2 regions of the Paraburkholderia sp. RL17-337-BIB-A genome follow, and region 2 is predicted to be linked to the other one. Evidence: predicted binding sites of a transcription regulator. Region 2 holds the regulator's gene; the other holds the start of a gene.
What was found. Region 2 encodes LexA, which represses DNA repair genes until DNA is damaged. Its sites were predicted from a motif close to ACTGTATNNNNATACAGT; they were not measured.
Positions count from the first base shown of each region.

Region 1: recA (recombinase RecA) is a predicted target of LexA. The motif match lies at 2,413-2,430, and genes of this name have one in related genera.

Region 1 is NZ_JARESY010000001.1:591,643-595,853, reverse strand. It holds partial or broken gene recX (recombination regulator RecX) at 175-792, opposite strand; gene recA (recombinase RecA) at 1,244-2,320, opposite strand; gene P0D84_RS02820 (response regulator) at 2,563-3,342, shown strand; gene P0D84_RS02815 (sensor histidine kinase) at 3,352-4,211, shown strand, end outside.
Region 2 is NZ_JARESY010000001.1:2,618,883-2,623,093, forward strand. It holds gene cysT (sulfate ABC transporter permease subunit CysT) at 1-604, opposite strand, end outside; gene P0D84_RS11770 (sulfate ABC transporter substrate-binding protein) at 763-1,803, opposite strand; gene lexA (transcriptional repressor LexA) at 2,120-2,770, shown strand; gene P0D84_RS11780 (hypothetical protein) at 2,916-3,260, shown strand; gene P0D84_RS11785 (DUF2939 domain-containing protein) at 3,432-4,106, shown strand.

The DNA of each region.
Region 1 (4,211 bases), 2.0 Mb from region 2:
CCCATGAATTTTAGCATACTGGGTATTTGAGACAGGTCGGAATGCGCAGGGCCGCCCGGCAGGCCGGAGAGCGCGGCAGACGCTATCTCAAAGTGAGGGTGTGACGGCAAAACGAGGAGGTTTTCGCGCTGGAGCCTAGGCGGCACCCATACGCGGTACCAGATAGTCGCCGCTTCACTCCTCGTCGATACCTTTGAGAATTTTGCCAATCGTGGCGCCCGAGAAACCGCGCGATGCCAGAAAGCGCGCCTGCTTGGCCCGCTCGGCAGCCGTTTCGGGAAGCCGGCCGAATTTCTTCTGCCAAACGGCCTGCGCACGCGCGAGTTCGGTTTCACGCAGCTGCGCACTGGCTTCTTCGACTAGCGTTTGGTCGACCGCGTGCTGCTTCAATTCGCCGACGATACGGCTCGCACCCAAGCGCGACGAGCGCCGATGGACCAGGCTTTCGGCAAAACGTGAATCGGACAGCCAGTTTTCAGCTTCCAGCGCATCGAGCAAGGTGTCGAGCGAATCGGTTTCTTCGACGAATGGCTTCAGCTTGCGCGCCAGTTCGGAGCGGCTGTATTCACGCCGGGACAAATAGCCGAGTGCCCGTCCTTTTAGCGAACGAGCCGGGCGTTGGGATTTTTTTGCATCGTCCTGACCGGGCTTCGCCTCACCGGGTGTGCGGCGCGAGCGGGTATAGGTGGTTTCGGACGGGTCTGTTGTGTCTTGCGCGGAAGCGTCGGATTGTGGCTGACGACCTGCGGCGCGATCATGCGCGTCGAAGGGTTCGAATGGCTCGAACGGATCGGCGTCGCCGGCTGCGGCAAAGGGATCGGGATCTGACGCGTATGAGCGCTGGGAGGCAGCGTTGCTGCCCGGATAGCGCGGCGCACGCGAGGTGGAACGCCCGAAAGAGCTTCCAGAAGACTTGCCGAACGAACTATTAGACGAACTGCCAGACGAGCCGCCGAACGAACCGCCCGAAGAACGACCGGAGGAACTGCCAAACGAGCTGTTCGAGGAACGCCCGAACGAACTGCTCGAGGAACGACCAGACGAACCGCCAAACGAGTTTCCCGACGATCGCCCAAACGACCGGGTAGACCTGGAAGTCGACGAGGAAGTTGATGAGGAAGGTTCCGACGAAGAGGATGACGGCGACTCGAACGAATCGTCATCACCGTCACGCGGGCCGTCCGCGTTGCGTCCAGCGTTGGCAGCGTTAGACAGCGGCCGGCCCTTGCGTATCACGTGCGGGTTACTCTTCTTCGCCCGCGACTTCGGCGCTGACGCTCGTCGCCGCTTCAGCCATGGCATTCACGCCCAGCGATTCACGGATACGGTTTTCGATCTCACGGGCGATGTCCGGATTTTCACGCAAAAACTCGCGCGCGTTGTCCTTCCCCTGGCCAATCCGTTCGCCGTTGTAGCTATACCAGGCGCCGGCCTTGTCCACGATCTTCGCCTGCACGCCGAGGTCGATGACTTCGCCCTGACGCGAAATGCCTTCGCCGTAAAGGATGTCGAAAATCGCTTCCCGGAACGGTGGCGATACCTTGTTCTTCACAACCTTCACGCGCGTTTCGTTGCCGATCACTTCGTCGTTCTTCTTGATCGAGCCGATCCGGCGAATGTCCAGACGTACCGACGCGTAGAACTTCAGCGCGTTACCACCCGTGGTGGTTTCCGGATTGCCGAACATCACGCCGATCTTCATACGGATCTGGTTGATGAAGATCACGAGGCAGTTCGTGCGCTTGATCGTGCCGGTGAGCTTGCGCAGCGCTTGCGACATCAGACGCGCTTGCAGACCCGGCAGCGAGTCGCCCATTTCGCCTTCGATTTCGGCCTTCGGCACGAGTGCCGCGACCGAGTCGATCACGATCATGTCGATCGAGCCCGAGCGCACCAGTGCGTCGGCGATTTCCAGCGCCTGTTCACCGGTATCCGGCTGCGAAACCAGCAGGTCGTTCACGTTCACGCCGAGCTTGCCCGCGTACTGGATGTCCAGCGCGTGTTCCGCGTCGATAAACGCTGCCGTGCCGCCGATCTTCTGCATTTCGGCGATGACTTGCAGCGTCAGCGTGGTTTTACCGGACGATTCCGGACCATAAATTTCGACCACACGGCCACGCGGCAAACCGCCGACGCCCAGCGCGATGTCGAGGCCAAGCGATCCGGTTGAGACCACCTGGATGTCTTCGACTACCTCACCTGCGCCGAGCCGCATGACCGACCCTTTGCCGAACTGTTTTTCGATCTGCGCAAGCGCGGCAGCGAGTGCCTTGCTCTTTTCAGCAGTCAGTCCAGCCGAGCCTTTCTTGCTTTCTTCCATGAATCGTCCTTTGCTATGATGAACGGCGCCTGAGGCAGATGTGCAGCCCACGAGTTAACCTACTCGGCAAGGACAGCACACGAAACTCAGACACTGTATAAAAAAACAGTAGTTTTGGCAAGCGCGATTCTCATGCGAACGCGCATTTTTACCGTCGCGCCGCCCAACTACCCACAATAATTTTCGGAGACCGCTGTGCGCCATGGATACCCACGGTGCCGGCAAGGCAAGGTTGGCGCACCATGCGAATTCTGATTGCCGAAGACGACAGCATACTCGCGGACGGTCTGGTTCGATCACTCCGCCAATCGGCCTATGCCGTCGATCACGTGAAGAGCGGCGTCGAGGCCGACACCGCCCTTTCGATGCAAACTTTCGACCTGCTGATCCTCGATCTGGGCCTGCCGCGCATGTCGGGGCTCGAGGTGCTGCGCCGCCTGCGCGCCCGCAACTCGACCGTGCCGGTGTTGATTCTCACGGCCGCGGACAGCGTCGACGAACGCGTCAAGGGACTCGATCTCGGCGCCGACGATTACATGGCCAAGCCCTTCGCGCTCAATGAACTCGAGGCGCGCGTGCGCGCGCTGACCCGGCGCGGCGCGGGCGGCGGCCCGACGGTGGTGCGGCATGGTTCGCTGTCGTTCGATCAGGTCGGCCGGATCGCCTATGTCAACGAGCAGGTGATCGATCTGTCGGCACGCGAACTCGGCTTGCTCGAAGTGCTGCTGCAACGGATCGGCCGGCTGGTGTCGAAGGAACAACTCGTCGACCATTTGTGCGAATGGGGCGAGGAAGTCAGCAATAACGCGATCGAAGTCTATGTGCACCGGCTACGCAAGAAGATCGAGCCGAGCGGTGTGCGTATCATCACCGTGCGGGGGCTCGGGTATTGCCTCGAAAAAGCCGCCCTGCCGGCGAACGTGAATGCGAACGCAAATATGAGCGCCAACGCCCCCACCGAGCCCGAGCCGCCCACCTCGCCCTCGTCGGCAGCCATGCCGGCGAGCCATCACTACAAATAGAGCACGCCCATGTCCGCACGCGCAGACCGCGCCACGGCGCACGCGGCGGACCTCGACGAGGCGCGCGACGAGCGCTACGCCAATCCGTTCGCCCCGCCCGACGAGACCGAAGCCGCCGCCGAAGCGCGCCCGCGCTCGCTGTTCGGCGAGATTCTCGACTGGATGCTGGCGCCGCTGCTGCTGCTTTGGCCGATGAGCCTCGCGGTCACCTACCTGGTCGCCAAGTCGATCGCCAACGGCCCGTTCGACCGCGCGCTCGAAACCGACGCCTATGTGCTCGCCCGCCAGATCCATCCGATCAACGGCGTGGCGGAGCTCTCGCTGCCCGACTCCACCCGCGACTTTCTGCGTGCCGACAACGTCGACAGCGTGTTCTATCAGGTACTCGGCACGCGCGGCGAACTGGTGGGCGGCGAGCGCGACATGCCGCTGCCGCACGAGGAAGACCGGCCGCCGCCGGGCCTCGTCGAATTCCGTGACGACATGCTGCGTGGCAACGATATCCGCGTCGCCTATACGACCGTCGAGTTTCCGCAGACACCCGGCGCGCAGCCTGTGCTGGTGCAGGTTGCCGAAACGCTCGACAAACGCAGCCAGCTTGCCAACGACATCATCAAAGGCGTGATCCTGCCGCAGTTCGTGATCCTGCCGCTGGCGATCCTGCTGGTCTGGTTCGGCCTGTCGCGCGGCCTCGCGCCGCTGCATGCCCTGCAGGCGCATATTCGCGCACGCCGCCCGGACGATCTGTCGCCGCTCGAAGCCCGCCGCGCGCCGCCGGAAATCGAGCCGCTGGTGACGTCGTTCAACGATCTGCTGACGCGCCTCGAACAGAACATGGAATTGCAGAAGCGCTTTATCGCCGACGCCGC
Region 2 (4,211 bases):
CGGTCAGTAAGGCCGGGAATACCGCCGGCAACACCACGCGGCGAAACGTCAGCCAGCGCGACGCGCCGAGGCACGCCGCGGCTTCTTCCTGTTCACGTTCGAACTCTTCGAGCACCGGCTGCACGGTCCGCACGACGAACGGCAAACCAATGAAGGTCAGCGCGATCAGCACACCAGCCGGCGTAAACGCGATCTTGATGCCGAGCGGTTCGAGGAACTGCCCGATCCAGCCGTTGCCCGCATACACGGCCGCGAGCGAAATGCCGGCCACGGAGGTCGGCAAAGCAAACGGCAGATCGACCACCGCGTCGACGATGCGCTTGAACGGAAACGTATAGCGCACCAGCACCCACGCGACCAGAAAGCCGAACACCGCGTTGATCAGCGCGCCGCCGAGGGCCGAGAAAAACGTGAGGCGATACGACGCGAGCACGCGCGGCGAACTCACCGCGCGCACGAACTGAGGCCAGTCGAGCGTCGCGGTCTTGAGAAAGGCCGCCGCAAGCGGAATCAGCACCACGAGGCTCAGATAAGCCACCGTGATGCCGAGTGTCAGGCCAAAACCGGGCAACGCGCTCGGTTTTCGGAAAGTCAACGTCGTCATGCTGAGTACTCTTCAGGGTTGAGGCCGGCGGCTCTTTTTTCGGCCGCCTGGCTCGCCAAAAAGCGCGCCCCGGGGGGCGCGCTTCGTGGCGGGGTGATACCTTGCGCGCCGAACGGCGCGGATCCAGCTGTCTATTGCTATCCGCGGCTAAGCGCGGCTTACTGCGGCGAGTAGATCGAATCGAACACGCCGCCGTCGGCAAAGTGCGTCTTCTGCGCGTTCGCCCAGCCGCCGAACGAATCGTCAATCGTGTACAGCTTCAGCTTCGGAAACTTGGCCGTCAGCTCAGCCGGTACCTTGTTCGAACGCGGACGGTAGAAGTTCCGCGCGGCGATTTCCTGACCCTGCTCGCTGTACAGGAAGTTCAGATACGCTTCGGCCACCTTGCGCGTGCCGTGCCTGTCGACCACCTTGTCCACCACCGCAACCGGCGGCTCGGCCAGAATACTCACCGACGGCACGACGATTTCAAACTTGTCCGGACCAAATTCCTTCAGCGAGAGGAACGCTTCGTTTTCCCACGCAATCAACACGTCGCCGATACCGCGTTGCACGAAGCTGGTGGTCGCGCCACGCGCGCCCGAATCCAGCACGCCGGCGTTCTTGTAGAGCTTGCCGACGAAGTCCTTGGCCTTCTGGTCGTTGCCGCCCGGCAGATGTTCAGCATAGGCCCATGCGGCCAGGTAGTTCCAGCGCGCGCCGCCCGAGGTCTTCGGATTCGGCGTGACGATCGACACACCCGGCTTGATCAGATCGTCCCAGTCCTTGATGTGCTTCGGGTTGCCCTTGCGCACCAGAAACACAATTGTCGACGTGTACGGCGAGGCGTTATCCGGCAAGCGCTTTTGCCAGCCCTTGTCGACCAGACCCTTGCTAGCCAATGCGTCGATGTCGTAGGCGAGCGCCAGCGTCACCACGTCCGCCTGCAGACCGTCCAGCACCGAGCGGGCTTGCGCGCCCGAGCCGCCGTGCGACTGCTTGAAGGTGATCGTCTCGCCGGTCTTCGCCTTCCATTCCTTGCCGAATGCCTGGTTGACGTCCTGATACAGTTCGCGCGTCGGGTCGTACGACACGTTCAGCAGCGTCGTGTCGGCTGCATGTGCCTGCGCCATGACGCCGAGCGCCGCTGCCGCGCCGAATGCGAGCGCCGCGATGAGTTTTTTGGTCTTGCCTGCCAGCCCCGTGCCTTGATGATTCATTGCCAACTTTCTCCGCGTGGTGGTCCGCTGAAACAGCGTGTGGTGTTGTTTTGCGTCGCGGTCACGTGCACATGAGCGCCAACTCGGAGCCCAGTCTATCGAAGGGCTTTCATCATTAAAAATAATGTTTCCTCATTCTTTAATACGCAAAAGTGGTAATGACGGCTGGATAAGGCGTTGCGGCACGAAAACGGCTGTTTAGACGTCGGAATCCGACGCTCGAACGCCACCCTGCGTCACGAACTTAAAGTAAAGCTTGAATTGCGCGGAATACTGTATAAAAATACAGTCACCTGTTCATCCATACAGTAGCCCCATGACCAAACTCACCGCACGACAGCAGCAGGTTTTCGATCTGGTCCGCCGGGCCATCGAACGCACCGGCTTTCCGCCCACCCGCGCGGAGATCGCCGCAGAGCTGGGTTTCAGCTCGGCCAATTCGGCAGAAGAACATTTGCGGGCGCTGGCTCGCAAGGGTGTGATCGAACTCGCGGCCGGCGCATCGCGCGGCATTCGCCTGCTAACGGGCGCGGAAGATTCGCCGTACCAGTTCACGCTGCCGCACGCCAGCATCATGCAACTGTCGTTGCCGCTGATCGGCCGCGTGGCCGCGGGTAGCCCGATCCTCGCGCAGGAACATATCTCGCAGCACTACGCGTGCGACCCGGCGCTGTTCTCGAGCAAGCCGGACTACCTGCTGAAGGTGCGCGGACTGTCCATGCGCGACGCGGGCATCTTCGACGGTGACTTGCTCGCGGTGCAGAAAAAAACCGAAGCCAAAGACGGCCAGATCATCATCGCGCGCCTTGGCGACGACGTGACGGTCAAGCGGTTGAAGCGTCGGCCGAACGGTATCGAGCTGATTGCCGAGAACCCCGATTACGACAACATCTTCGTTGAAACCGGCAGTGCGGAATTCGCGCTCGAAGGTATCGCCGTCGGGCTGATCCGTCCGGGCGAGTTCTAACCACTCGCTCCTGCGCCGCCCCGAAGCTGGCTCAAAAGCTGCCTGAGGGCTGCCTCAAAGCGGCCCCCAGCCGCCCTTGCCACCCTCGAAACTGCCTCAAAGCTGCCCGAACGCTGCCCCAACGTTGAATCGCCTGGAGAGACTCATGGAACGCCTTGCCCGCCTGCTGCCTTTTCGCCAGTTCGGTCGTTTGCGCCATTTGCGCAAGCTGGTGCCCTGCTCACTGATCGAGCCGTCCTCGGCCAGTGCTCCGTCGCTGTTCGACGCGCCCGCCAGCGGATCGAGCTTGCCGTCCTCGTTGCCTGCATTTGCTCGCGTGTCGTTGAATTCAGGGCTGAATACGGCTGAACCGGCGCGTCGCGCGCCGGTACGGGTCTATCACGGGCCGTCGCGGCTGATCATGGTCGGCACGGTCGACGCCGTATGCCGCATGATCGATCGCTGTATCGCCGACGAGGCCAATGTGCACGGCGCGGTGTTCGAGGCATGAGCAGCACTGGGCGAGCCCTCCGCTCCAATGCCGTTGTGCGGCGCGCGGATATGCAGCTATGCGGCGCGAAGTTTTTTCGGCTGCCGTACCGCCTCCACAGCACATCGTCTGGGATCGTTTTCGCGTGGCCGCGGTCCACGTTAGATCACACCTGACGGAGAATCCCACTCGATGGCAGTTTCAACACGCACCAGACGCAGCGCAACCCGGCCTCTAATCGTCACATTGATTGTGATTGCGGTGATCGCCGCATTGGGGTTCGGTTACGCGTCGCCCTACATGGCGCTGAATAACCTCAAACGCGCGGCGGATGCGCGTGATGCGCAAACCGTCAATGAATACGTCGACTTCCCCGCCTTGCGCGAGAGCCTGAAACAGCAGGTCACCGGCTTGTTATCGCGGCGGCTCGACGCGCATGGCAGCGGCAATCCGTTGGCCGCCATTGGCGCAATGATCGGCGTGGCCTTGATCGGTCCACTGGTCGATGCTTATGCAACACCCGACGGCGTTGCGGCTTTGCTGAACGGCATACCGCCGCGCGGCGATCCGGGCGAGCGGCCGCCGGCGCCGCCTGCCGCTGGAAATTCGCCGGACGCCGCGGTGCCTGCATCGGTGCCTGCAGCCCCCGCCGCGGGCAATGGTGTAAACAGTGCGGCCAATAGCGGCCATAGCGGCGAGAACAGTGCAACGCCACCGCAACCGCCGCAGACAACCGCGGGCTATCGCAGCCTGAACGAGTTCGTCGTCACCTATCAACATGGTGCTGGCGATGCGCGTTATTCAGCGATCTTTCGGCGCGAAGGATTGTTCACGTGGAAGCTCAACGCGGTCAACCTGAACGAGTGATCGTTTGGCGAGCGCTATTGCTTGAGCGAATCACCGTTTGGCCGAACGGTCGCCCCTAGACGAGCGAACGTTCAGCGCCCTGGCACCAGGTGGTCACATCGCCAA